DNA from 4 places in the Enterococcus raffinosus genome. Region 4 is predicted to be linked to each of the others. Evidence: riboswitches for the same ligand, from Rfam matches in the RefSeq annotation. Region 4 holds a riboswitch; each other region holds the start of a gene.

Region 1 (7,472 bases), 540 kb from region 4:
ATTTCCTTCGAAGATGGAAATGTCGCCGGCTGAAAAAACAATGATGTCAGTGTCTGACAACTCAGCTAAATCAGGTTCGATTAGTCGTACTTGATTATTTTGTTCCATTTGTCCATCCATCAGATCATTTAATTCTGCTCTAAGAATAGCTTCTCTTGGCTCAAAAAGAACCAGCTCATCTACTATATTTTTTGAAATCAAGGTATAAGCTGTCGTACTTCCAACATGACCTACACCGATAATTGCGACTTTTCTCAATTCCAACACGCCTCTCTCAAAAAAATTCTTATTTTAAAAGAATGCCCCTAACATGAGAAAAAGTCAATAGAATAATTAGTAAATGATTAATTTGCGGCTTTCTCCTTTAAAATCTGGTACACATGCTCACAATCTGCAGAGGTCCCTCTTAGTTCATAATCCGCTAAAAAGGGAAAACCAAAAGCTTCACTATATTGTTTTGCGGTTAAGCAATATTGGTAGTTAAAGTTTTTGTTTCCACTGCCAACTACACCTAGACATTTTTTGTAGTTATCTTCGTATTCTAAGTATTCACGCATCACTTCGGTCAGGATCTCAGTATCCCCGCTATCTACACCGTTACCGCCTTCTAAATAGGTGGGAACAAAAGTAAAGAAAGGAGATTCTTCCACTTCAAAAATACTGTTCTCTGAAATTTCTTTGGCTGAAATCAATGGATTTGCTGAGTCTAACTCATGTTGTTCTTTCCCGTATTCCTCCAAGCGTTTTATAAAAGCTTTTGTATTTCCAGAGATCGAGATATATAAAATATTCATTAACTGACGCCTCCTATTTATTAAAATGAGTGAATCATAATCGTTTTATCTGACCACAGAATTATAACATGAAAAAGATAAACAAACAGATTGTAAACGGTTGCAAAAATCAGTAAAATGTGTTATAAATATAGATGTAAGGGGTAGGTCCCTAAGGTTGTAAAATTGTACAACAGAAATGAATGGAAGCAGTATTCATTTCAAAGTGAATGCCGAAATGGCAGAAAGGAAGTAGGGATTTGAAGTCTCCTTACCAAGTTATTCTAATCTAGCGGGGAAGAGAAATGTAGACAGTAGAACCATTTCTCCACTTAATGGTGAGGCTTAAACGAAATTCAACCACAAAGACGTTTAAGACCTAGACAAGAGTGTGAATATTCCAGAAATCTGGAATGAAGAAAAAACACTTAGCCATTAGACCTGCTAGATTATTTTTTTTGCCCAAAAAAGCCAGCTGAAAAGCTGGCTTTTTCGATAGTTATTTATTGTAATAACGAATATCACCACTAATTTTGTTTATTGCGTAATCAGTGGAATCAGAGAAAGTATACGTTTCTCCATCTGTCGGTAATTTCTTATTGAACATCGCTTCATATTCGTCAATCGACAATTGTTGACGACTTGAAAGCAATGCTTGATTTTCCTCAATTGATAGATAGGTTTTGTAATCATCCATCAAAGTCATTGAAAAGAATTCGCTGACTGCACCAGAGCCATAACTAAATAGACCAATCCGATCGCCAGCAGCTAAGTCCCCATTATCGAGTAGTGACATGAGCCCAAGGTATAAAGAGCCTGTATATAGATTTCCGACTTGTCGACTATATACAACCGCCTCATCATAACGAGCTTCAAGTCGTTGCTGCTCTTCTTCCGACATTTCAGAGAAAATTGCCCGCAGCGCTTTACGTCCCATTTTTGTATAAGGTAGGTGGAAAGTCAGCGCGGCATAATCACTACTATCTGTATGATTGACTTTTTTATTTTGTTCCCAAATACGAGTGAAGGAATCGATATACACCTGATTTGACATGTGACCATCAACTAATGGGTAATCATGTCCGGCCGGACGCCAGAAATCATAAACATCTTCAGAATAGAAGACACTATCATTGTTGAAAGCTAATAGATGTGGGTTTTTAGTAACTAGCATAGCGACTGCACCGCACCCTTGTGTCGGCTCGCCTCCGGTGTTCAGTCCATATTTAGCAATATCTGCTGCAATAACTAGAACTTTGCGATCCGGATGCAAAGTAACATAGTCGTTGGCTTGTTGAAGTGCAGCAGTACCACCGTAACAGGCATGTTTTATTTCAAATGAACGAGCAAATGGTTGAATATCTAACAGTTCATGGATGATAACTGACGCTGATTTTGAAAAGTCGGTGCTAGATTCTGTGCCGACAATTACCATGTCGATATTCTTTTTGTCCTCATCTGTAAGAATTTTCGCAGCAGCACTTGCTCCTAAAGTAACGATGTCTTGTGTCTCAGGAATAATTGCCATCTGATCTTGTCCAAGACCAATGTGAAATTTGTTGGGGTCAGTCTCACGTGCATTTGCCAAGTCCGTCATATCAAGATAATAATTTGGTACATGGAAACTGATTTTATCAATCCCTATATTCATATTGCTCCTCCTATTTCTAATTGATGAATAATGCTTCATCAATCAATTTCACCAGCATATCTTTCCACTAAATTACCAAAGTAAAAAAGTAGAGTAGACATTCTTTTCTTCCAAAGGTAAATATATCATAGAAAGGTCAAAATTAGTTAAGTTTGAATCTTAAGAAATTATAAAACTATCTATGCTATACTTACGTCTGGTTTTTAATGAAAATATTGGAGGTGCACTCTTGGAAGAAGTAGTTATTTTAAGCGCTGTACGAACACCAATTGGCAGATATAAAGGCAAATTAGCAACTGTTTCAGCCGTCGAGTTAGGTGCGTTCGCCGTAAAAGAAGCGATGAAACGCGCAGATCTCGCGCCAGATCAAGTTGAACAAGTATTCATGGGGAATGTATTGCAGGCAGGAAATGGTCAAAATGTCGCAAGGCAATCTGCAGTAAAAGCAGGAATTCCTTATGAAGTACCCGCCACGACAATCAATGAAGTTTGCGGTTCAGGAATGAAATCAGTTATTTTTGGAATGCAGCAGATTTTGCTAGGTGAAGCTCAGGTTGTTGTCGCAGGAGGAACTGAAAACATGTCACAAGCACCAAAAGTGACAAGTTTTGACTATTCTGCACAAGAGTGGCAGGAACCAAAATCAAGCATGATCTATGATGGATTGACAGATGCTTTTAGTGGCAAGCATATGGGACTAACTGCGGAAAAGGTAGCTGAAGAGTATCAAATTACTCGTGAAATGCAGGATCAATATGCCTATGATTCCCAAATGAAGGCTTCAAGAGCCAGTAAAGATGGAAAATTTGAATCAGAAATCGTTCCTATTCCTCTTTCGGATGGAAGCACGTTATGGGAAGATGAAGGGATTCGACATGATTCAACACTTGAGAAAATTGCTTCTTTAAAGCCTGCTTTTAAGGAAGGAGGCGTTGTTACGGCGGCTAATGCTTCGACTTTGAATGATGGGGCATCAGCGGTTGTTCTAGCGGCGAAATCCTATGCGATTGAGAATGGATTAGCTTATTTAGCGGTTATCAATGGCTATAGTGAAGTGGGAATTGACCCTAGTATCATGGGGATGGCTCCAGTTTCAGCGATTAATAAACTATTACACAAAGCAAACCGAACGATTGACGAAATTGATACGTTCCAAATCAATGAAGCATTTGCGGCTGCTTCTGTCGCTGTTCAAAGGGAATTAAAGCTCCCTAATGAAAAAATCAACGTCTATGGTGGTGCAATTGCACTAGGACATCCAATCGGAGCTAGTGGAACACGGATTATCACGACTTTGATCTCAGAGCTTGTACAAGAGGACAAACAGCGAGGCGTCGCAAGTCTCTGTATCGGTGGCGGCTTAGGTCTAGCTTTGATGATAACGAAAGCTGAGGATCAAGAAACTGCAAAAAAAAAGTTTTATCAAATGACCCAAGCCGAACGATTAGCTAAGTTGGTCAAAGAAAAAAAGTTGTCGGCGAAGGAAGCGGCACAACTAGCCACTGAGACAGTATTACCAGAGAAAATCGCGAATCATTTAATTGAGAATCAAATCAGTGAGTGCTCCATTCCACTTGGATTGGCACAAAATTTCGTCATTAATGGAAAAAAAAAGCTTATTCCAATGGCGACAGAAGAACCTTCTGTTATCGCTGCTGCTAGTAATGCAGGGAAGATAATCGCTAAATCTGGTGGAATCACGACACGTGTGATGAATCAAAATATGGTTGGTCAAATTGTTTTGCGGAACGTTACAGATTTTGAGAAAGTGAAAAAAATCGTTGATGCCAACGAACAAAGCTTTTTTGCGGTCGCTGAGAGAAGCTATCCGTCTATTTACCAACGTGGCGGTGGAGTACAATCGATAAAAGTGCGTACCTTTGAAGAAGGTTATGTTTCTATCGACTTAGAAGTGGATACAAAAGACGCGATGGGAGCGAATATCTTAAACACAATGCTGGAGGCTGTTGCTCAAGAAGTCCGACAACTAATGCCAGAAGCAGATATCTTATTTAGTATTTTAAGCAATTATGCGACACAGTCTCTCATTGAAGCGAAATGTGAAATTTCATTGGAACAGCTCTCACCTGAGTTGGCTGAAAAAATTGTTTCTGCGAGTGAATACAGTAAGATTGATCCGTATCGTGCGGCTACCCATAACAAAGGCATTATGAACGGCATTGATGCTGTGGTATTGGCAACTGGAAATGACACACGTGCTGTAGCCGCTGCGTGTCACGCATACGCGGCACGAAACGGTCGATACGAAGGGATGACTGATTGGTCTATTCAAGAGAACACCCTCATTGGTAAACTGACTTTGCCTATGAAGGTTGGAATTGTTGGAGGAGCAACAAAGGTTTTTCCAAAAGCGCAATTAAGCTTGAAGTTATTAGAAATAACGTCTGCTGAAGAGCTAGGAGAAATCATCGTGGCTGTTGGATTGGCTCAAAATTTTGCGGCTATTCGTGCATTAGTCACAGAAGGAATTCAAAAGGGACACATGGCGATGCAAAGTCGTTCGTTAGCGATTACTGCAGGCGCCACAACTAGTGAAATCCCACAAGTTTCTAGACAATTAAGAAAAGCTGAACGAATGAATTTAGCGACAGCTGAAGAAATTATAAAAAAACTTCGTTTGGGTTAATTAAAAGAGTCGAAAACGATTGAGTAGAGCAAGAGGCTCTACTCTTTTTTATAGAAACAATCGTTATTTAATTATATCCTCTCAGATTTTTCTGAACTTTTATATAAACTATAAATTAATTTGAAAACTTTTTTTAATAAAAAAATCGCTTTAAATCAATATGAAATTGGATTTTTCAAAGTGTGAATAAAGGGATCAACGGATTTTTTTCATAAAAAAGTTTGACAGACTCGTTATTACTTGTTATATTGTGTTCGAAAATAAAATATGATTTGTTAGGTGAGGCTCCTATACAAACATAGGCTACTGCCCAAAAATGTCGAGAGACGCCAATGGGTAGAACAGGAACTGTCGAATACAAGGCTTTTCTTAAGGTAGCTAAGATGTTTGTCTTTACGTTGTATAGTGCCAAAACTCAACGATTAGATCGACTATACGACTTTGTCTCTTTAGGATGAATAATAGTAAGGCTTTTCGCTGAGTTTTTGAGCGAAAAGCCTTTTTTACGTAGCAATCATTATTATTTTTAAAACAAGAATAAGGAGGAACAATCATGGTAAAACAGTGTTCACATTAACAAAGTGGAATAGCCCATTATATAATGAGGCCTTGACACTTAGAAACAACGAGTTAAAGCTAAGCTCTGGTAAGCAACTTCTATTCCAAGCACCTAGAGAGGAAAAGAACGATCTTCACTTGGTTGTCAAGCGAGGGAATCGAGTAGTAGGAACGCTATTACTACATCCGATCTCAAACAAATGTGCTCAGATCAAACAAGTTGCAGTAGATGCTCATTTTCAAGGGGAAGGGTTAGGAAAAAATTTATTGATTTATGCAGAACAGATCGCGAGGAGTTTCGGCTTTTGTTTCGTTTTTTTAACTGGTAGAAAGCAAGCATGGGGATTTTATGAAAAATTAGGATACCAGGCGATTTCTGATGATTATGAAGAAGGCAGATTGGTTATGAGAAGCTATAAAAAGAAGATTCAATCATCACTTGAACAAACAGAAAAAAAGGAGATGAAAACAAATGGATGACAGTAGCTCAATAATTACGGGTTTATGGCAGAAAAGAACAAACAAGATACTATTGTCTATTTGTTTTTAACCTCCACTTTTCTCCATAAGCCCGTCGATTGCAGGAGGGGTAAGGATGAATACGGTAAAAGATATGGCTCTATACTTGTTTATAGGGATAGGATTATGGCATATTTTTTTCGGAGAAAAGGAGAAAAAAATGAGACAACAAAAGAAAGTAACAACAAGGACAGATTATAGTTTATTTGCTAGAAAAACAGTGAAAAATATTTTTGAGACGTTTAATACATCGACATTGGGATTATCAGCTGAGGAAGTTTTAGAAGCTAGAGAAGCATTTGGTGAAAATAAGCTTCCTTTAAAAAAGGCGACACCATTTATCATAGAAGTTCTAAAAGCATTTATTACCCCTTTTACTTTGGTACTAATTGGGTTAGGATTCATTTCTTTGGTTACAGAAGGGATCTTGCCAGAAGCAGGTGAGAAAGATTTCTTTGGCAGCGGCATTATTTTGGTTATGGTGTTAGTCAGTGGAACAATGACACTGGTACAGTCTGTTCGTTCAAATAAAGCGGCAGAAAAGTTAAAATCATTGGTCAAGGTAACGGCAACGGTTCGTAGAGAGAATCGTTATAACGAGATTCCGATGGAGGAGATCGTCTGCGGTGATCTAGTAAAACTTTCCGCAGGGGATATGATTCCAGCGGATATCCGTCTGATTACCACGAAGGATCTATTCATCTCACAATCTGCTCTAACTGGCGAAAGCTATCCTGTTGAGAAAAGTGCTGGTGAGATAATGGGGAATAAGAATTCTGAAACTAGTTATGATAATTTGGTATTTATGGGAAGTAATGTAATTAGTGGAAGTGCTGAAGGCGTTGTAATTGCCACAGGTGCAAATACATTGTTTGGCGATGTCGCAAGTTCTTTATCGGACACTCCCGTTCAAACAAGCTTTGAGCTAGGAATTCGTAAGACCTCTTTCTTATTTATTAAATTCATGGCCTTGATGGCGCCAACAGTGATTGTTATTAATGGATTTACTAAAGGGGACTGGATGGAAGCATTTCTATTTGGTTTATCCGTTGCTGTAGGTTTGACACCGGAAATGCTGCCGATGATCGTAACGACTAATTTGGTCAAAGGTGCTACAGGGATGGCGAATAATGGCACAATTATCAAGAACTTAAACGCGATTCAAAATTTTGGTGCAATTGATGTTTTATGTACAGATAAAACGGGAACCTTGACCCAAGACAAAATCATTCTCGAATATCATTTGGATTGTGATGGAGAAGAGGATCATCGAGTTCTAAGACATGCTTATTTAAACAGCTATTATCAAACAGGATTAAAAAAT
Region 2 (7,472 bases), on a different replicon from region 4:
AATTACTTGCTCGTGGCGTTCATATGATGGCGCAATCAGTTGGCAGTGACGCGATTCATTTTAACGTGTACATCTTTAATGTCCAAGAGGGCGTCACTTTGAACTATGCGGACGGAACCAGTACCCTTGCAAAAACAGTAAGCACCCATACTTCGTCCTCTGCCCCATCTTCAAGCAAGGAATATGTCGATAGTAACGGAAAAGGATTGATCAAAGGCTCAAAAAGCGGAGTCTATCATCTGCCAGGTAGTAAGTATTACGACAATACCACAAATCCCAAGGCATGGTTCAAAACCATTGAGGAGGCAAAAAAGGCGGGGTATCGGGCACCAAAATAAATTTTGAAAGAAAATTCACACTTTTACTTTACAGATACATTTCTTATGTTACAATATTGTTACGAAATAATTAAAGATATTCTTCAACTCCAGTATGCTCAGAAGTGAGTGGTTGAGTATCGCATAAGAAATGAGTTCACATCATTAAAGGAGTGAGATTTTTGAAAAAAACATTAGTAGCTTTATCATTACTCGTTCTATTCCCCATCAGTGCCTATGCAGAAACTGAAAGCTCCACTGTGTCAGACAACGCGGCTGTAGCTTCAACCGAACAATCAGCACCTGTCCAAGATCAAAGCGCCGACAATACTGTGGTTGACTCAAGTGCACCAGCTGATGCAACTATGGACAGCGGCACAGAAAACAGCGAAACAAAAGATGTTCAGAAAGCACAGGATAAAACCGTTGATCAAATTGAAAAGGAAACGGGCGTGAAAAAGAGCAGCGACCCTATCGGGAATGAACAGGATACCGATAAGATTCGTGAGATGCTGAAGGACGAATCAATGAAGAGTATCATTTCATCTAGCGAAGTGGATGGCTATACCGACCAGCAGTTATTAAATGCTATGACAGTTTGTGTTAGAATCAGCACAGACACCTATGGTTTAGATGTTGGCGGCTATGCTCGGATTCTTCAAGCACTTTACAAAGACAACACCCTATCTTGGGATAAAATCCAAAATATCTTAAATTACAATCCTAGTAATTACACCAACGCGATTGAAATGGCGGACCAAATTGACAGTTTGCAGGCATATTTAGCCGCGCTTTATCCAAGTAACAGCTCATTCATGCCGATTCGTCAAATGAGCAATCAGGAATTAACCAATGTTCTGAAACACATTTCACCAATTCAAGAAAAGATGATTGGTACGGACGGCGACTTTTTCCCAGGCATCATCGCTTGGATCGCACGTTATTCGAAAGATGACGCTATTCGCAATGGTACAGCTGCGAATACAACCACCAGCACCACGGAGGAATCTACGACAGCCTCAACGACTCAAAGTGCTGAAAATAAAGCACCAGTAAAAAATGATACTGACAAAAAAGACGACAAAGGCGGCTTCCTACCAAAAACCGGTGAAGAGAGAAGAACCTGGTTGACGGTTGCTGGGGTAATTATTTTGGCCCTTATCGCTTTTATTATGATCCGTCGCAATCGTAAAAAATAAAAAAATCAGTGAGCGGAAGTCCTTCGCTCACTGATTTTTTTATTTTGATTGAAACGCCTGCCAATCAGCTTCGAATTGAGCGATGCCATTGGTAGTCAAGGGATGGCTCCACAATTTCGGGAACAGGCTGCCTGGAATCGTTGCAATGTCTGACCCAGCTAACGCCGCTTCTTCCACGTGACCTAGATGCCGAACACTCGCCGCAATAATCTCTGTATCAAAATCATAAATATCAAAAATATCTCGTAAATCACTGACTAATTGGATTCCATCTGAAGCGATATCATCCAAACGTCCTAAAAAGGGACTGACATAAGTGGCGCCGGCTTTTGCTGCCATTAAGCCCTGCGCCGCTGAAAAAATCAACGTCACATTGGTTTTGATTCCTTCTTTTGAGAGGGTGTAGACCGCTTGTAGGCCTGCTTCGGTCATCGGGATTTTAACGACGATATTCTTCGCCCATTGACTGATTTCTCTCGCTTCGCGAATCATCCCTTCACTTTCCAGCGAAGTGACCTCCGCACTGACTGGTCCAGGTACCAACGCACAGATTTCTTTGATAACCGTCTCAAAGTCTCTGCCCTCTTTTGCGATAATCGTTGGGTTTGTTGTGACACCATCCACCAAACCCAGTCGATTGATCCGCTCAATTTCTTCAATATTTGCCGTATCTAGAAAAAACTTCATGTTCTCCTCCTATAATAGGTCGTTCCATCAGCAACAGTCACATTTGTACCTAGCTAACAACTAAAAAAATAAAGCGTTTTCTCTCCTATCTAGAGTATACCACTCTCCTCTCCTCCTTCAACTTTCAGCTTAACGTTGTGACAATTTTGTTCGTTTCAGATAGGTCCCTCGCCCGATTTTCGAAAGAACGTTTCTTGATACGCTATATGTATCAACAATGAAAGGAAGGTCATACTACTTATGATCAAAAAAATATTAGGCGTTATCGCCTTCATCACCATTTTACTCTTTGGATCGATGCTCTACTCAAAAAACTCATCCAGCGAGATCGCTGGGGTTATGGATCAGCTAAACCCATTAGTAAAGGAAAGTGAGCTCTATGTAAAGACAACAAAACCACAATCTGTCAATGAATATGGGACAGCCAGCTACCAGCAATTAGCAGCCAATAAAGAGGGAGAGACACGGACGATTCAATTTAACGGCCTCTCTGAATTAAAAACCGATCGTTACCTGAAGCTAACAAATAAAGGTGCTCATGTAGAAACTTACGAAGAAGTTCGCAGAGATCAAGTACCGGAAAAAGCTTTAAATGAAATTGATCCGCGATAAAAGAAAGGTTCGCCTGTTTTTAGTAACAAGCGAACCTTTTTTCTGAATTCTTGCCTTCTTGTGTAAAGCCTTCGGTCTAACGAATGATCATTGTTGAGACTTTTGCGTATCTGGCCATATAAGCGGCCTGACTTCCGAAAAAGTCTCTGATTTTACTCGTTGACTTTGAACCAATGACTAACAGATCCGGCTGATTTAATGGGATAAATTTATTAACGATCAATTCTCCGGGATTTCCTTTATTCACGATCGTGGTTACATGTACCACACCCGAAGTGAGCGCCTCCTGTTTGTATTTTTCACTTCGCTCTCTTAAATCATTTAGCTCCTTTTCCCAATAATTCTTATCTAAAGACTGATAAACATTGATAATTTTTTCCTCCAAAATAGAAACAATAATTAGTTCGGCCATCTCTTGACGTGCCTCCTGAATAGCAAAATGAAATGCTTTTAGCGCATCTGGACTCTCGTCTACGCCAACCATAATCTTCCTAAAGCTCATCGTCATGCCTCCTTTCCATACTTTTCCGCCTCAATTGCTGGGCATAACGCCTATCTCCTTTATATAGCTCAACAATGGTCCAAATAAGAACAAGAAGAACCGCGACAATGATTCCATACGCGAGATTGTCCGCGAACTTAAACTGCTCTTTTGTGGGTGTATCGCCAAAAAAGCCTTCAATTTGATTTGGAAGTCCCTTCATATTTAGAAAAATCAACCCAAGAACGGATAGCCAGCCTAGAAACTTTACTAGCCAAGAATTTTTGAACCGTTCTCCCATCTCTACATGACTGTCTGTAAATATCAATAAGGGCAACATGGAAAATGGCAAAGCAAACGCCAGAAAAACTTGTGAATTATTCATTAGATTATTAATCGCAAGGTGCTCTTCCACTTCACTTTTTCCACTTGTCATATACACACAGATTAATACAGGAATGACAGACAGTAATCGAGTGACTAGCCGCCGCAACCAGATAGGTACTCGCATATGAACGAATCCTTCCATAATAATTTGTCCTGTAAGCGTCCCAGTAATCGTTGAATTTTGACCAGAAGCCAATAAAGCAATTGCGAAAAGAATGGATAGTATTCCAGAGGTTGCTATGTGAGCCAAAATGGCATTATTCATGACATTGGGATCTGATAAGGCTTTAAACAAACCGAAAAATGAAGGATCCTTGACACTGCCCGTTTTGAAAACCGCTACGCCCATAATCAGGAGCAAAGAGTTGACAAAAAAGGCCATTATCAGCTGTATATTAGAGTCCCATTTTGAAAAACGCAAGGTACGGGCAATATCCTCTGGATCATCGTGATTAATCTTGCGACTTTGCACAATGGATGAATGCAGATAAAGATTATGCGGCATGACGGTTGCGCCAATGATTCCTAGAGCTCCTGTTAATGGCGTTTGTCCTGCGACTGCATGATTTGTAGAGAACGCTTCTGCACTTGGCACCAATCCTTTGATCACATCTCGCCAAACTGGTTTTGACAACGCTACCTGATAAGCAAAAATAATGAAAATGACGACAATCAACACCACAACGATCGCCTCGATTTTCCTAAATCCGATTTTTGTTAATAGCAGCAGTAACAAGACATCAAAAACGGTAATGAATACCGCAATGAATAATGGAATATGGAATAACAGATAAAGAGCAATGGCTCCACCAATAACCTCTGCGATATCCGTTGCCATAATGGCCAACTCCGTTAAAAGCCAGAGTACGATGCCCAACGGTTTGCTGGTTCGCGCCCGAATCGCCTGTGCCAAGTCCATTTGAGAGACGATCCCTAGCTTGGCAGACATGTATTGCAAAAGCATCGCGATCAAACTGGACATGAGAATGATTGACATCAATAGGTATTGAAAATTCTGGCCGCCAGTAATTGAAGTCGACCAGTTGCCGGGGTCCATATAGCCGACGGCAACAAGAGCTCCTGGTCCAGAATAGGCGAACAAGGTTCTCCAAAAATTCATGTTCTTAGGAACTTCAATGGTTCCATTAATTTCTTCAAGTGATGGTCCGTTTGCATACTCAACTAAATGATGTTTTGTGTGTGACACACTCCGTTTACTTTGCTGTGGATCATTCAATCAAATTCCTTCTTTCAAAAACGGCTTCTTAATTATTTTAGGCAACCCTAAAATATCGCAAGTGACGTGTTTTCGCAACAAGAAGATTTGTACAATGACCTTCTGTATCAGGCTTTTTTTAAAGGAGTTACGTTATCCCATGTCTATTCCTTTTCAGTGAAAATCATTTCTTTATGATTTGTTTCAACTCTTTTCGCTCCTAAAAGACGGCCTTCGCTAACACTCCTTCCTAAATACGAAATAATCGTTATTTTAAAAAATATTATTGTATATTCTTGTTCTTTTATCTTTCTCATTACGGATTTTTCGTAAAGACTTTTCACCTATTTAATAATGTTTATTTAATAATGTCTTTTATAAATATATTGTTAAGAAAAACGATTCAACTGTTTTATTTGATCTCTCCTCGTTATTATATGTTCAGTTGACAGCTTAATTATCTTGTTAGGTGAGGCTTCTATACAAACATAGGCTATTGCGCAAAAACATCGAAAGATGCCAATGTGTAAAACACGAATGGTCGAATTAAGGCTCTTCTAAAAATAGCTAAGAATTTTCTTTACGTTGTATAGTGCTAAAACTCAGACGATGAGAGGACATGAAAGGACAGCCTTCTTATTGTGTGTAAGAAGGCTGTCCTTTTTGTTAATATAAACAATTTTAAATTGAAAGGAAGATTTATCATGAAACGCGTGCAAAAAATAATTTTACTTTGTCTAACGGCTATCCTAATGTGTACCATTTCTGTCTCCGCCTATTTCTTATTAGCCAATCAGCATTTAAAAAAAGCTCTGGCTAACGGCTATCACCCCATAAAAAATGAGTATCAAACACAAAGCAAGCAAGATAGTGAAGCTTTTTTGATTATGGGCTTAGACAACACCATTGAAAGAAAGCTCGGCACCACTCGAACGGATGCCATGATGGTTATCACCATCAATAATAAAACGAAAAAGCTTACCTTCTGCAGTTTGCCGCGAGATAGCTTTGTACCTATTGAGGCCAAGAACTACCACGGCAATCAGCGGATCGAAGCCGCCTATACCTTTGGCGGGCCGACTGCATCTGTCAATACGGTAGAGAAGCTACTGAAGATTCCGATTGCTCATTATTGCGTGTTTAATTTCTTATCCTTTATTCAGTTTATTGATGCCATTGGCGGGATCGATATCAATGTTCAGCATTCCTTTGATGGTGTAACAAAAGACGGTCCAGGGGCCATCCACTTCGATGAAGGGAAACAGCACGTTGATGGAACAAAGGCTTTATCCTATGCACGAGAACGTCACAGCGATAACGATATCATGCGGGGCTTTCGCCAGCAAGAAATTATCCAGGCGGTGGGAAAGAAATTAAAGTCAAAGGATACCGTTAAAACCTTACAGGAATCATTGACTCGTTTGACAACAATATCCAAACCAATATTACTGGCAATCAGCTAATAACACTGATGAAAAATAGTTTGGCTTACAGCGATTATGACAAACAACGGCTCACCTTTGATTGGCGAACCTTCAGTAATCAGGGGCGTAGTATGGTGGAACTATACCCAGACAGCATTCGCTACGTCAGTCATGAATTGAGAGTAAGTCTTGGAATAGATAAAAAGAATGAACAAGATAAGAAGGACTTTGTCTTCCAAACAAATGGGAATTACCTCTATCAAAGCGACTATTCTGTTCAGGATGAAGCCTCTGAAGAGAAGGAATCTACCTCTCATAACGGCAACACTTATATTGGAACACCGGGAAATACTGAGACGGGTTCGCTTCCGACTGTTAAAACGAAAAATGGCTTTGTTCCTTGATAAGGTGTTAACTAAAAAGCGTATGCGTTCTGATATGCTACCCCTAACTAGGACAAAGAAATAATTAAGTCCTAGTTAGGGGTATTTATTATGGGAAAAAGACAGATGAAACTTACTGTGGAAAAACGAGTACAGTTTGTTAAGCAGTATTTGAATGGAGAACGAGGATCAGCTCGAACCGCTAAAGAAGCTGGAATTAGTTCCACTACGTTGAAACGATGGTGCGCAATTTATGAAAACGAAGGTCCTGCTGGGTTGATTGCCACAAGAAAGAATAAGGGATATTCAAAGGAACTAAAACTTGAAGCCGTTCTTGATTATCTGAATGGCTCAGACAGCCTATTGAGAGTAGCTAAAAGATACGAATTAAGAAGTACAACTCAACTTCGAGACTGGATTAAGAGATATAATACTCATGGAGACTTCAAATCAGAAAGTGGTGGAAGCAACGTGAGACAAACAAAAAAATTCAGTTTGGAAGAACGTGTAGAAATGGTCCTGTATTGTATCGCAAATGACTATGATTACAGCAGGACCGCAGTCAAATACCAAGTGAAATATGCCAATCTCTACAATTGGGTAAAGCGTTACGAAAAAAAAGGCAAGGCCGGTTTAGAAGATCGTCGTGGACAACGAAAAGCCAAACAAGAAAGTCGCACCCCAGAGGAAGACGCGCAAATCAGAATCGCTCAACTCGAAGAACAAGTAAAATACCAACAGATGGAGATCGACCTGTTAAAAAAAG
Region 3 (7,472 bases), on a different replicon from region 4:
CAAAGTGACGAATCTCTCACCTAGAAGTCACCGAGCTGAAAGGTGTGGCTTCTATGATAGAGAAGAACCATGAGGAAGGGGGGCTCATAAAAATGGAGCTGTTAAAAATCGAACACCTTTGCAAAGTCTATGGAAAAGATGAGAACAAGGTTGTGGCACTGGATGATGTATCTTTAACGATTGAAAAGGGAGAATTTGTCGCAATCATCGGGGCATCCGGCTCTGGAAAATCAACGTTGCTGCATATGATTGGCGGGGTGGATGTACCTACTAGCGGAAAAGTTTGGTTAGATGGACAAGATGTGTATGCACAAAACAATGATAAATTAGCGCTTTTTCGCCGCCGTCAGGTTGGATTGATCTATCAATTTCACAACTTGATTCCAACGTTGAATGTGGTGGAAAATATCACCTTGCCGGTGTTGATGGACAGACGGAAGGTTAATCAAGAGCGGCTCACTGAATTATTGGCGCTCTTAAGACTAAGTCAACGGAAGAGCCATTTACCGAATCAACTATCTGGCGGACAGCAGCAGCGAGTCTCCGTTGGACGGGCATTGATGAACGCGCCGGCAGTCTTACTGGCAGATGAGCCAACCGGCAGCTTGGATAGTAAAAATGGCCATGAAATTATCCATCTGCTGAAAACAAGTAATCGTAAGTATGGTCAGACGTTGATTGTTGTTACTCATGACGAGGAGATCGCGCTGCAGGCAGATCGGATCATCGGGATTTCCGATGGCCGCGTGACACGAGATGAGAGGATGATCCAATCATGAACATCTTCCACAAAGTCACCCTGCAAAATATGAGAAAAAACCGCACGCGCACCTTGGTCACGATTCTAGGAGTCATCCTATCTGCGGCGATGATTACCGCGGTTGCCAGTTTCGCCATTTCGCTTCAACAGTATATGGTGAAGGGAGCTGAGCAGAAATACGGCGATTGGCAGGTGGCATTTTTGGATACTAATGCTGCTTTCGTTAAAAAGCAAACTCAGGATAAGGATGTTCTAAAAACAACGACGTATACAAATATTGGTTATGGTCAGCTTGAGGGAGGGAAAAATCCCAATAAGCCCTATCTATTTGTGGCTGGCTTCAATCAACAGACCTTTGACACACTACCAGTTAAACTCATCGATGGCAGATTGCCGAAAAATAGTCAAGAAGTAGTAGTACCCGCTCACGTGGCAGCCAATGGCGGTGTAAAATATACAGTCGGGGAAACTTTGGCGTTAACGGTCGGTGAGCGCTTGGCTGATGGCAGACGTCTTAATCAGCAGGATGCGTACAAGAAACAAGAAGGATTGAAAAAAGCTGCCGAAAAAAACTATAAAATTGTGGGTATTTGCGAGCGACCGGGGTTCGAAAGCCAGCATGCACCAGGATATACATTAATTACTTGTGAAGATAAGATAGGGCCTCGGGAGAATGTTAGTGCCTTTGTGACGCTCAAAAAACCACGGATGGCTCAGGCCTATGCCGCTGCTGTTGGAAAAAAGCAATCCTATACTTTCAATGAAGAAGTGCTGCGTTTTACTGGTGCTTCTAATGATCGACTGTTTAATTTATTGCTGTATTCTATCGGCGCGATATTAGTTGTTTTGATAATGCTGGGATCTATTTTTCTGATTTACAATGCCTTTACGATTTCTTTGAATGAGCGGACACAACAATTTGGTATCCTGTCATCGGTAGGGGCGACACCTAAACAGCTGCGAAATTCGGTTTTATTTGAAGGGATATGTATCGGTACAATAGGAATTCCCTTAGGCATTCTATTAGGACTTGGCAGTCTTTCTTTAGTGATCATGCTTGTTGCCAAAAATTTCAGAAATGTTCTTTATGCCGATGTGCCATTAGCTTTATCCGTCTCCCTACCTATATTGTTGGTAGCGGCTGGAGTCAGCTTGCTCACTATTTTGATATCGGCGTATCTTCCCGCGAAAAAAGCGGCGAATACACCGATAATGGAGAATATCCGCCAAACTAATGAAGTAAAGATTTCAACAAAGGATGTTAAAACCACGAAGCTTTCAGAAAAGCTTTATGGTCTGGAAGGGCTACTGGCTTTAAAGAATTTCAAACGCAATAAGAAGCGCTATCGATCGATTATTTTATCACTGGCTTTTAGTGTAGTTCTTTTCGTTTCGGCTCAGGCTTTTGGTAATGGCCTGCAGCAATCAGCTAAGCAGATGGTGGTTGACTCAGATTACGACATCGTCTTTTCTAGTGCTGAGATGAAGGAGCAAGAGCTGTTTCGATTGTATGAAAAATTTCAAAAGGTTGAAGGAATCACTAGCAGCTCTTATCAATCCATTCTGCAGTACACTAGCCAAATAGAAAATAAGACACTTTCTCAGCATTATCGCGAATTGGAGAAGATAGACGCGACCAAAACAACAACATTTCAGGCAGATATCCAATTTATTGAAGACAAGGAATACGTGAATTTTATCAAGAGTCTTGAGCTTCCTGTGAAAGATTTTACTGGTGACAATGCTAGAGTGATCGCTGTCGCGAAACAGCGGATGAAATTATCTCATGAGAAAGAACAGTTGGTTGATCTTTTTCCAAAAGATCGAATGACACTTAGAATTGCACCGACAATTGGAGGAAGAACGGATACAAATCAACAGCAGGTTATCAATGTACAATTCGCCGACACCTATCCATTAGATACTTTGCCACGACAGACTAATGAAAAGCACTCCTATGTGTTTATGCTCGTCGCACCGTATCAGCTGAAAACACGCTTTTCACCGGAAGGGATCGATCAAGTTAGTGGTCTGACCTTTCTTTCAAAAGACGCAGCCCGTTCAACTGCTGACATGCAGAACATCCTTCAAAAAGAAGGAGTTTCTATACCTTACGAGCTCTACAATGTACATGAAATATTTGATCAGAATCGTAATATTCTCTTTGTAGTGAACCTTTTCAGCTACGTTTTTGTTGGGATGATCGCATTGATCGCACTTGCGAATGTCTTCAATACGATCTCTACCAACATTAAGTTGCGGCGGCGTGAGTTGGCAATGTTGCGTTCGATAGGAATGACTGATCATGAGTTTAATAAAATGATGGTTTATGAATGCATATTTTATGGCTTCCGTTCATTAGTATGGGGAATTCCAATCGCAGGGCTCTTCTCTTGGTTGATTTACCAAGGAATGGTAAGAGGTGGAGCGGAGATTGCTTATCAATTTCCGTGGAGCAGCCTATTGATCAGTACGCTGGGCGTACTTCTCATTGTAGCGATCACGATGTTCTATGCTGTAGGGAAAATTAAAAAGGAAAATATCATTGATGTTTTGCGGGGAGATTTGGCTTAAATAAAATAAAAAATCAGGTGTGGATAATACACCTGATTTTTTTGAGGATGCAATGGTCAGATAGTAAATTTAGGGAGTTTATGCTTGCATCCGCCGAATCATTTCTTGAGTAATTTGCTCAACGATATTGATAATAGTTTTTGGAGTGCGTTGATTTCTAGGGACATCGATTGGGTAAATTTTTGCTACACGACCGGGATTTGCATCCATCAAAACGACGCGATCAGAAAGCTGTACAGCCTGCTGAACATCATGAGTAATCATAACGATGGACTTCGTAGCAATTTGGTTGCCGAGCCAGATGGATAGTAGGTCATTGGATAGTTGACTAGCGGTAATAATGTCCAAAGCGGAGAAGGGTTCATCCAGCAATAAGAGGCTAGGCTCGATCGCCAATGCTCGAGCAAAGCCCACTCGTTGCTTCATACCGCCGGAGAGCTCGCGAGGGTAGGCCTTTTCAAAGCCCTCTAGCCCGATCATTTCAATCAGATTACCCACGCGTTTTTTGATTTGTTCCCGTGATAGTTCCTCGCGATTCTCTAGCCCAAAGCTGATATTTTTCTCTACGGTTAACCAAGGAAAAAGTGCGAAATGCTGGAATACCATACTGATGTTGGCATCTGGCTCAGTGAGTATTTTATTTTCAAAGGTGATTTCGCCCTTCGTTGGTTGGAGCAGTCCGGCAATGCTTCTCAATAGAGTGGACTTTCCAGTCCCTGATTGTCCAATGATACTCACAAATTCGTTGGTTTTAACAGTCAAATCAATATTTTCTAAAACCTTTAAATGCTCTTTATGTCCTTCAATTTCAAATTCTTTGCAAACGGATTTTACGTTTAATAATTCAATATTTTCCATGCTTTTATTTCGTATACCGGAAAATCTAGTCCCAGCATACTTCTCCTTCCGATTAAACTTTTATGCATACTTGTACGCATCAGTAATGAAATTTTTCTTTTGCGACACGATACAAAGGTTGCCAAACAAAGGCGATACAAAGCCCTACCACAAAGCACATTGCCAATGTACCTAGAGCCGATTTGTCCTTGATACCGTCGTTCACCGAAATGTATTGGCCCAACCCAGTCACATTGATAGATTTTTTCCCCCATTGAATACTTTCAGCAGCAATATCTGCGTTCCAAGCAGCGCCGGCAGCATTAATAATCGCGGTGATAATGTAAGGTAAGATCGAGGGGATGAGATATTTAACCCACCAATGCCATTTCGATAATTTGAAAATTTTTGTCACGTCTCGAATATCATCTGGAATTGCTAAGTATCCAGCAATCACGTTAAAGAAGTAATACCATTGACACCCGACCATTATCAAAGGCAGAATCCACCATTCCAATTTATCAAACCCCATGCTTATAAAGATAACAATAAAGGGCGTATAAACATTAGAAGGAATCGAACCTAAAATTTGCCCAATAGGTTGCACGATATTTAACCGACGATTGTCACTAGCTACCCAAATAGCCAGAGGGGTAAAAATCAGTCCAGCTACAATCATTGCTAAGGTTACACGTAAGGTGGTGTAAAGTGTTAAACGTGGAATCATTCCGAAATCCTGATGAGGCAAAAAATGATACAGCTTGATAGAGCAGACAATGATTAAGACCCCCAGCCCGATATACCACAAGGTTTTAAAGAAATTCCGCAGTTTAGCGATTCGTTTATAGAGTCGATCAAGCTTCAAAAAATACCAAATTTTCGGTAGTTGATAGATCCAAAATTGACTAAATAGTGAAAAAATATGAGAACAATAGTGCGTCAATGTTGCCTCTTTGAGCAAACGATAAATAATAGATCGTGGCGGGATAGTACTTTCAACATCTGTCTCATACTTAAAGTAATAGGTTGCGCGAACCAATGGTTGAAAAACTAGAAAGTTCAGAATGATAACATTCAGTAGTAAGGCTAAGACAGCCCATAAGCATGCTTTAAAATCAGCACGGTCCAACGCGATTTGAATATAGGAGCCAATTCCCGGCAAAAAAAGTGTCGTGTCTTTCGGAAGAGCAACAGAAGCTTGTTCACTGGCCACCAAGGCGAACCAAGCCGCCGTTTGGGAGATAATCACGTTCCACAGCAATCCTGGAATCGCGTAGACAAATTCTAATCGCCAAAATTTTTCCCAAGGGTTGTATTTGAACTGATCTGTAACATTCGATAAATCAGAAGGAATGACCTCCATGATTTGGTAAAGGGTCAACATGATGTTCCAAGCTTGACCGGTAAAGATCGCGAAGATCGCCACACATTCGGCACCTAAGACATTTCCAGGGAAAAGCCCTAGCAGCCAAGCGGTGGTGAAAGTCAAGAAGCCAAGTAGTGGAACGGACTCTAAAAAATTGACCATCGGTAAAATAATCCGTCTAGCGGTTTTATATCTTACCGCTAGAACACCGAACACAAAGGAGAAAAGAAATGACCAAATCATCCCGATGATCATTCGAAACATCGTTCGAATGGAAAAATAGAGCAGGTTTGAGATGGCTAAGAAATCGTGTGTTTTACTAGGGGTCGATAAAACCTCTTCTGAGGGTAGAGAATCTAGCGGTCGATTCATTTTTATTAAGGAAAAGACCAAAATAAATGCGAATAACGCTAAGATTATCACAAATGTCAGATTTCCAATGCTTTTCTTTAGCGTGGTATTCTTTTGAGATGGAGCGTGTAAAACTTTCAATGTAAAAAACCTCCTAAATAATCATATTAAGGAGGTCACCGAATAACTAATTTTATCAGGAAATCACGTTCATTGAGCTTTGGCTTTCTGAGACGTAAGAAAAGTTTCTAGTTATCTTGAGAAAGCCTTCATTCGACAATCCCTGCTTTACTCGTTACTGTCTCTCGACATTTCCGAGCGATAACCTATGTTCTTCAGAGTAACCTCACCTAATATGATTTTTATTTTATTGTGCAAACCCATCATACTCGTGAAAAAGGGGAAAGCAATCGAGAAAAGCTTATTGATGAATAAGCAGCAAGAGTGAGCTATTGGGAACAAAGGGTTTCTACACCTTTTCGTTTATTAAGGAATCGCATTCCAGATTCATGAAAGACGTTTTCCTTCAAATTTCAGAAAAAAAGCGATCAAACGTTAACCTCTGTTAAAGAATATCTGTTATTTAATGTTCTTTCTTGATTGTTTGGCCTATAGAGGAGCAAAATTAGGTTGACCTAAAATACTACATGTTTGGATGTGAAAAAATGTCAATCGAAAAATTAGAGTATTTCTATATTATCGCTAAATATAGCAGTCTTTCTAAAGCTTCTCAGGAACTCTATGTAGGAGTTTCTTCATTAAGCTCAGCATTGAAAAGTCTCGAAAACGAACTCGGCTATGATCTATTTCTTCGTCAAGGAAAGAAATTGATTTTAAGTGAAAAAGGAGAGAAAATCCTCCCTGTAGTCAAACGTATCATTGATGAAGCTAAGAAGATTCAATTTCCGCTCTATCAAATGATTGATCGACCAATCTTTAAAGTAGGCATCAGCGAATCTATTTTCATTTTTGAAGCTGGAGAATGTGCATGCAAAGAGGTGGATTACACGATTCGTTATGTGAATGCTGCTCCATTAGAGTTATTCAATCAATTAAAAAACAGGGAAGTAGATTTGGTGATTACTAGCAGTTTGGTGGAAGATCCTCAATTTGAGCGAACGGCATTGATTCGATCAAAAGTAGTTTTGGCCGCAAATACCTCCCTAGTAAAAAATGAATTAAATCAAGCTGACGCCAAAGATCTAGAAAAAATACCCTTCATCGTTTTGAGCGATCACCTTGGCCATCAGCAATTAACACAACGGACAGCGGACTTCTTCAGTATTACACCTGAGTATCTCTATTGCCCAGACAGTTTGGGGATTCATAAGTGGTTGAAGGAGAAAAAAGGGGTGTTCGTGATTCATGCGATTGAAAAAGAATTGTTATCAAGGGAATCGATTCACTTCCTGTCATTGCCCAATGGATTAAACTTAGAGTTCTATTTATACAAAAATAAAACAAGCGCTCCTGCTTTTGACATTGAAGAAGTAGAAAACGACTTAAAGCAGATATTCAAAGAAATTGAGATGAAAGGAAGAAATCGGTCTGAATAAATTTGACCTCCAGCAAAGGACAGCAAAA
Region 4 (7,472 bases):
TTCTTAGCAACGGGCAACTTATGCATTTTTTCGGATTTGATTTGTATTCTCGATAGCCCTCTCGGTTGACTGTAGAAAATTTTAACATTTGATCGTTAGGACAAAGATAGCAATCGTGACACTCATCATAGACAAATTCCTTTTTTGGTAACAACCCTTTCTTTCCTCTCGGGCGTGAGTAGGGTAAAATTGGCCGAAGTTTCCAGTGTGTCAAAAAGTGAACAAACTTCGGGGTCTTATAGCCAGCATCCGCAACCACTCGTTTGATTTCTGGAAAAAGTCTCTTCGATTGTTTGACGAGTTGGAACGCGACTTGACTGTCATGGATATTTCCGGGAGTCACGATCGTGCTAAGAACAAATCCGTTGTCATCGCAGGATGTATGGGCAGAATAAGCAAACTGTTTTTCTCGTTCGCCTTTGACGTAGTAGCCACTTTCTGGATCGGCCTTACTTATTTTTCTTTCTTTCAGCTCCACTTCCTTTTCTAAGTCCAAAGTAAAAGGGCGTTTTCCCGCTTCGATTCGTTGACGATTGATTTCATCTTCTAATTCATCTTGATAGGCTTTCGCTTCGTCATGAGTCATTTCCTTCGTGAACTTATGTTTATTGGCATTGGCTTTGATGTGCGTCGAATCAAGGTATAAGTTATCTTCTGTCACAAAGCCTGCTTTGACTGCTTGTCCCAAAATATAAGCAAAAATGTCTTCAAACAACGTGGTTTCTCGAAACCTCCGGACATAATTTTTACCAAAAGTGGAAAAATGCGGGATGTCTTCTTCGAAGGAAAATCCTAAAAACCAACGATAAGCGACATTGGTATCGACTTCCTTAATTGTTTGTCGCATGGAGCGAATCCCAAAGAGGTATTGGATAAACACTAATTTGATAAGAATAACGGGGTCAATGCTTGGTCGTCCTAAAGTTGAATAAGTCTCTTCAACAATTGGATAAATGAACTCAAAATCAATCGCCGCATCAATCTTTCGAACAAGGTGATCATGAGGAACCAGATCGTCAATCGTGAGCATCGCGAATTGGTTTCTACCATTCGTATTGTTTTTGGACATCATAAACTATCCCTCCTGTATTCGGTTTCATAAATCCATTATAAAAGAAAAAACTGTAGACAGCATCCATAAAATGGACTTTGTCTACAGTCTGACTCATACTAATAATTAGTATGAGTTTTTTTAGTTATCTTGACTCTTTTATTGAATTGGGTTAGCGTTGAGTCATCCAATAATAAATGAGGGATTTCTATGTGGGAGCTATCAGAAAAAACAAAAATACCGATATATCAACAAATTATGGAACAAATTATTTCCTATATTCAAGAAGGCACTCTGCAACCAGGAGATCGGTTGCCGTCGGAGCGTAAATTGGCTACATATTATAATGTAAATCGATCGACAGTCGTTCACGCTTTGGATGAGTTGGTTAGTCTAGGCTGGGTATTGCGGCGACAGGGTAGTGGGACAATAGTTAATGAGGGAAATTGGGGAAGGAGTACGATGCCAAGGGTTGATTGGCGCAGTTTTTTTACACAGGAATCACATCCTAGAGAACCTTTTCTGGAAAAATTACAACTTTTATTGTCTGATTCTGAAGCACTTGATCTTTACTCAGGAGAACTCCCCTTAAATTTGATTCCTGATTTTCGCTTCCCTTCTTACACCTGGGAAGAATTACTTTTAGAAGAAAGAAAACAAAGCCCCTTGGGATATCGACCTTTGCAGCAGATTATTTGTCAGAAAATAAAAATAGAACAGAAAATTGATGTTTTTTCGGACCAAGTCTTGATCACCTCAGGCGCACAGCAGGCAATGTTCTTACTGCTTCAGGTAATGCTGCAGAGCGGAGACAGCGTAGCTATCGAGGACCCATCTTTTTTATACTCATTACCGATTTTCGCAACTGCAGGTATTAAGCTGTATGGTGTAGAGATGGATAATGAAGGAATGAAGATCGATAAGCTAGAGCAATTAATTCTCACAAAAAAAATAAAGCTAATTATCCTTAACCCAACTTTTCAAAATCCGACGGGGAAGACGATGTCAGAAAGTCGCAGAAGGCAATTGATTGAGCTCAGTCAAAAATACCAGCTACCAATTATCGAGGACGAAGTATTCAGTGAGATGAATTTTAACCTCATCCCTCCTTCGTTGAAGGAACTTGCACCACATCAAGTGATTCATCTAGGCTCATTATCTAAAATTTTTGGTTCTTCTATCAAAATTGGCTGGATTGTGGCTGATCGGGATTTAATTCAACGATTATCCGAGGCCAAGCAAATGATGGATTTTTCCATCAGCGTTTTCCCACAGGTGATCGCCCATACCGCTTTGACCGATTCACAGTTTGAACGGAATCAGAAAGAATTAGTAAGTAAATTAAAGAAACGTGCCAACTTATTTGTTTCATTAGCTGATAGTATTTCAGAGGATTGGATAATTTCTAAAATTGAAGGCGGAATCTATGTTTATTTTACTTGGCGGCATCAAAAATTGTTCAGAAAAGACTGGGAAATTTTCCTAAGAGAAAAAATATTAATTGCCCCCGCATTTCTTTTTAGTAGTGATACAATGGCAATGAGAGTGAATTATACTCGACTATCAGAAAAAGCACAGCAACTTTTTTTCGAAAAACTACAGAAGATTTCTAGAGAGCTAAGGAGGAATTAAATGGATGCATTAAAGAGTTTACAGACACACCGAACGTATCGTAATTTTGACGAAAACTATCAATTATCAGAGGAAGAATTACAAAAAATTTTGAACGCAAGTCGTCAAGCACCGAGTTGGATGAATGGTCAAATGTACAGCATTATCGTGGTACGAGATCGGAAAATTAGAGAAAAGCTTGTTGAGCTCAATCCAGGGAATCCACACATGCTTAAAAGTTCGGTTTTTCTTGTATTCGTAGCTGATTTAAAAAGGACAGAGAAGGTCGCTAAACATTATGAAGTGGGTTATCGCATTAATGAAGGTATAGATCCGTTGATCACAGCAGTAACCGATGCTGCTTTAGCCCTGGAAAATGCAGTAATCGCCACTGAATCTTTAGGATTGGGTTCTGTAGTCGTTGGATCGATTAGAAAAGATATTCCAGAAGTAAGCAATTTGTTGAATTTACCTGATTTCGTCTTTCCTGTTGCTGGCTTGAGCATTGGAAAGCCCAATGTGGAAATGAAAATCAAACCTCGTTTGCCAGAACAGGCAATTGTACACTATGACACGTACCAAGATTATAACTATCAGTTGATAGAAGAGTATGATGATACGATGGAAAAATTTGCAGAAGCTCGCGAAACGAAACTGTGGAGTAAAAAATTTGCAGATTACTTTAGCAGTTCCCCAAATAAAAAGGTCGATGAGTTTCTGAAAATGAAAAAGTTTTTTCAATCTAATGTTTGACACCGAGAGTTAACTGACATATAGTAAGGATGTAAATAAGAATAATTGTTAGGTGAGGCTCCTATACGGACACAGGCTACTGCCCAAAAATGTCGAGAGACGCCAATGGGTAAAACAGGAATCATCGTGAAGGTGATTCATAACGTAGCTGACAAATTTTGTCTACGCCCTATAGTGCTAAAGCTCGACGATGAACATGATTGGATTTTCGCGCGTGCTCATTTTCGAGTGTGCGCTTTTTTTCTGTCAGTTAAACCTGTAAGCATGTTAGGTTGCTTAATATCGCCAAAGAATAATGAAAGGATGTGAGGAAGATGGACCTTGAAGATAGTCGACCGAAAAGTAAGAATAACTGGGCGGCTTTGGCTGCCTTGAATTTTAGGAGGAAAAACTATGATGAACAAAAAAGGCCTTCTTGCTCGCAAAATCAATAAAGATCAAGAGTTAAAAAAATTAGCAATTTTATCTGATCGTGACTTATTCCTTAATTTGCGAACATCTCTTCAAGGACTATCAGAGGAGGATGCGCAAAGTCGTTTGGAGGAGTATGGACCTAATGAAGTTTCTGCGCAGAAGCCGACACCTGGTATTTTATTATTTTTGCAGGCTTTCAACGATCCATTTGTCTATGTTTTAGCACTTTTAGCCATCGTTTCATTGTTGACAAATGATATTGAGGCCTCAATTGTGATGACGATCATGATTTTGGCTAGTGTTTTGATTACGTTCATTCAAGAATATCGCTCACAAAAGGCGAGTATTGAATTAAAAGAAATGATTGAAAATACCGCTGCGATCACACGTAATGGAGAAACAAAGGAAATTCCGATGGACGAAGTAGTACCTGGTGACATTCTGACGTTAGCGACTGGAGACATGATTCCAGCAGATGCGGTGTTAATCTGGACGAAGGATCTCTTCGTCAATCAATCCTCGTTAACGGGAGAATCAATGCCTGTCGAAAAATATCTTTCAGATGAGACGGAAATAAACGAAGAAACAACCGCATTAGACTTAACCAATTTAGTGTTTATGGGAACTGACGTGTTAAGTGGTCAAGGAAAAGCTATTATTCTAAAGACAGGTCAGCAAACGTTCTTTGGTGATATCGCTAAAAATGCGACATCGAAACGTGGCAAGACTTCTTTTGATATTGGATTATCAAAAGTTAGTAAGTTGTTGCTGCGTATGGTTATGGTTCTGTTTCCCTTAGTGTTTTTAATTAACGGATTTACTAAGGGGGATTGGAGTAGTGCCTTTTTCTTTGCAATTGCAGTTGCAGTGGGCTTGACACCTGAAATGCTCCCAATGATAGTAAGCTCGAATTTGGCGAAGGGGGCATTAACTCTTTCGAAGCACAAAGTCATTGTGAAAGAATTAGCTTCGATTCAAAATCTAGGTAGTATGGATGTTTTATGTACAGATAAAACGGGAACTATTACGGAAGATCGCGTTGTATTAGTACAGCATTTAGACCCTTTAGGAAATGAAAATGAACAAGTTTTGGACTTGGCTTTTATGAATTCTACCTATCAGACAGGGTGGAAAAATTTGATGGACATCGCGGTAATTAATTATTTTGAAGAGCAAAATCGTCATTTGCCTTATCGAGCGGTTCAGAAAATTGATGAGATACCATTTGATTTTTCTCGTCGGCGTTTAACTGTCGTAATGAAGACGGACGAGCATCAACTAATGATCACTAAGGGTGCTGTTGAAGAAATGGCAGCAATCTGCAAATATGTTGAAATAAATGGGGAAATTTTAGAATTAACGCCAGATATCCGCCAACAGTTACAGATCGTTAACGAGAAAATGAATCGTCAAGGTATGCGAGTAATCACGGTTGCTGTGCGGAGAGATGCCCATGATGAACCTATTTATTCAACGGATGATGAAAAAGATATGACATTAATCGGTTTTATGGGGTTCCTTGATCCAGCAAAGGCATCAGCTAAACCAGCAATTAAATCGCTCCAACAACACGGTGTAACAGTGAAGGTTTTGACAGGAGATAATGCAATCGTTGCTCAAAAAGTATGCCAAGATGTTGGTATTCCTGCGGATGATTTTGTATTAGGGAATCAAATTGATGAAATGTCAGATGAAGAGCTGTATCAAGCAGCAGAAAAAATCAATCTGTTTGCCAAGTTAAACCCTATGCAAAAATCACGAATCATTGAATCGCTACAAACTAAGGGACACACGGTGGGTTTCATGGGGGATGGAATCAATGATGCGCCAGCCTTACGAAAAGCTGATGTCGGAATTTCGGTGGACACAGCGGCAGATATCACTAAGGATGCCAGTTCAATCATCCTACTAGAAAAAAGTCTAGGCGTTTTAGAAAGTGGTGTTATTGAAGGCCGCCGAGTATTTAGTAATATGATGAAATACATTAAAATCACTATTAGTTCAAATTTCGGAAACGTATTTTCTATTCTAATTGCTAGCGCGTTTTTACCATTTTTACCTATGCTGTCAATTCAATTACTATTGCAAAATTTAATCTATGATTTTGCACAACTAACAATTCCTTGGGACAATGTGGATGATGAGGAATTACAGGCTCCAACTAAATGGGAAACTACCGGTCTATTGAAATTCACTGTCTGTATTGGTCCGATCAGCTCAGTTTTCGACATAATTACTTTCTTAGTCATGTGGTTCATTTTTGGTGCCAATACAGGTGGTGCACAAAACCTTTTCCAAACCGGGTGGTTTATGATCGGTCTTACCACACAAGCATTGGTTGTTTTAATGGTAAGAACGAAGAAAATTCCATTTATCCAAAGTCGTCCAGCACCACAAGTTTTTGCCAGTTTACTGATGGCTGTTGTTGTCGGAGCATTAGTTGTTTTGACTCCAATTGCTGAACAATTTGATTTTGTTTATTTACCAAGCAGCTATTGGTTATGGTATCTTATTATCGTTGCTGCTTACATGTTGGCGACTCAGCTAGGAAAAGTAGTATATATAAAAATTGCAAAAGAATGGATCTGAACTATAACAGAATGGCCTGTGTTGCCATTCTGTTTCTTTTTTTGTGAAAAAAGGCAACAAAATTTAAGTTTTAAAGATTGTGCAGTCAATCGTTTTAGTTATAAATTATTCTAAAAACGATAGAGCTTTAATAAAACTAAATACCCTTTTGATTTAATCTTATTGTTTTGTCCGGTTGGTAAGAATTCCTTATTGAAAGGGTGCTGAACATGATTTCACAAGCCTAAAATGTGAAACGCTTCAATTCGCTCAAAATTAGTGAGCAAGTTTGTTGTCAATTGAATACAAAAATGCTAATTTAGAATGGAAGGAGCAATAGCAATAATACAGATTGACTTGCTGTTGCACTGATAACAAGACTTAATTTATTTAAGAGAGGAAAGTGTACACCATGGCAGAAAAAGAGTTAACGATTGATTTTGAAGCCTTACTAAAAGATGTAAACGCGGATTTTCCCGTGTACCAAGCGCTGGATGAGGACGGGAAAATTGTAAATGAAAACCTAGTTCCTGAGCTATCCGATGATGAACTTGTAGAATTAATGACTTCGATGGTTTGGTCTCGAGTGCTAGACCAACGTTCGACTGCATTAAATCGTCAAGGACGTTTAGGGTTTTTCGCGCCAACTGCTGGACAAGAAGCTAGCCAATTAGCTAGTCACTTTGCATTTGAAAAAGAAGACGTTTTATTACCAGGTTATCGTGATGTACCACAATTGATCAAACACGGACTACCATTAGCAGAGGCTTTCTTATGGTCTCGAGGTCATGTTGCAGGAAATAACTATCCAGCGGATTTGCAAGCATTGCCTCCACAAATCATTATAGGTGCGCAATATGTTCAAGCGGCTGGTGTTGCTTTAGGACTGAAGAAACGTAACAGCAAAAACGTTGTTTTCACTTATACAGGCGATGGCGGTTCATCACAGGGTGATTTCTATGAAGCAATTAACTTTGCCGGTGCTTATCATGCAAACGCTGTATTTTATATTCAAAATAACGGATTTGCGATTTCTACTCCTCGTGAAAAACAATCCGCAGCAAAAACGTTAGCC

What was found. A riboswitch is a leader RNA that binds a small molecule or an ion and turns the genes downstream of it on or off. The one in region 4 is predicted to bind magnesium.
Region 1: linked by a shared signal. The riboswitch ahead of J9537_RS05445 (GNAT family N-acetyltransferase) and the one ahead of mgtA (magnesium-translocating P-type ATPase) in region 4 are both predicted to bind magnesium.
Region 2: linked by a shared signal. The riboswitch ahead of J9537_RS19720 (LCP family protein) and the one ahead of mgtA (magnesium-translocating P-type ATPase) in region 4 are both predicted to bind magnesium.
Region 3: linked by a shared signal. The riboswitch ahead of J9537_RS19705 (ABC transporter permease subunit) and the one ahead of mgtA (magnesium-translocating P-type ATPase) in region 4 are both predicted to bind magnesium.

Annotation. Positions count from the first base shown of each region.
Region 1 covers NZ_CP072888.1:1,110,422-1,117,893, forward strand. The annotation lists gene J9537_RS05425 (lactate/malate family dehydrogenase) at 1-258, opposite strand, end outside; gene nrdI (class Ib ribonucleoside-diphosphate reductase assembly flavoprotein NrdI) at 345-794, opposite strand; gene J9537_RS05435 (hydroxymethylglutaryl-CoA synthase) at 1,273-2,424, opposite strand; gene J9537_RS05440 (hydroxymethylglutaryl-CoA reductase, degradative) at 2,654-5,071, shown strand; M-box (ykoK) riboswitch at 5,336-5,505, shown strand; gene J9537_RS05445 (GNAT family N-acetyltransferase) at 5,681-6,109, shown strand; gene mgtA (magnesium-translocating P-type ATPase) at 6,309-7,472, shown strand, end outside.
Region 2 covers NZ_CP072889.1:1,059,236-1,066,707, reverse strand. The annotation lists gene J9537_RS19750 (DNA/RNA non-specific endonuclease) at 1-338, shown strand, start outside; gene J9537_RS19745 (LPXTG cell wall anchor domain-containing protein) at 500-1,516, shown strand; gene fsa (fructose-6-phosphate aldolase) at 1,556-2,203, opposite strand; gene J9537_RS19735 (YxeA family protein) at 2,444-2,815, shown strand; gene J9537_RS19730 (universal stress protein) at 2,892-3,317, opposite strand; gene J9537_RS19725 (Nramp family divalent metal transporter) at 3,307-4,890, opposite strand; M-box (ykoK) riboswitch at 5,354-5,520, shown strand; partial or broken gene J9537_RS19720 (LCP family protein) at 5,604-6,727, shown strand; gene J9537_RS20745 (helix-turn-helix domain-containing protein) at 6,818-7,472, shown strand, end outside; gene J9537_RS20740 (IS3 family transposase) at 7,438-7,472, shown strand, end outside.
Region 3 covers NZ_CP072889.1:1,050,634-1,058,105, forward strand. The annotation lists gene J9537_RS19685 (sensor histidine kinase) at 1-8, shown strand, start outside; gene J9537_RS19690 (ABC transporter ATP-binding protein) at 93-779, shown strand; gene J9537_RS19695 (ABC transporter permease) at 776-3,334, shown strand; gene J9537_RS19700 (ABC transporter ATP-binding protein) at 3,413-4,192, opposite strand; gene J9537_RS19705 (ABC transporter permease subunit) at 4,272-6,029, opposite strand; M-box (ykoK) riboswitch at 6,087-6,253, opposite strand; gene J9537_RS19710 (LysR family transcriptional regulator) at 6,554-7,444, shown strand.
Region 4 covers NZ_CP072888.1:1,655,343-1,662,814, reverse strand. The annotation lists gene J9537_RS08155 (IS1182 family transposase) at 1-1,072, opposite strand, end outside; gene J9537_RS08150 (aminotransferase-like domain-containing protein) at 1,262-2,683, shown strand; gene J9537_RS08145 (nitroreductase family protein) at 2,684-3,415, shown strand; M-box (ykoK) riboswitch at 3,453-3,617, shown strand; gene mgtA (magnesium-translocating P-type ATPase) at 3,812-6,418, shown strand; gene pdhA (pyruvate dehydrogenase (acetyl-transferring) E1 component subunit alpha) at 6,810-7,472, shown strand, end outside.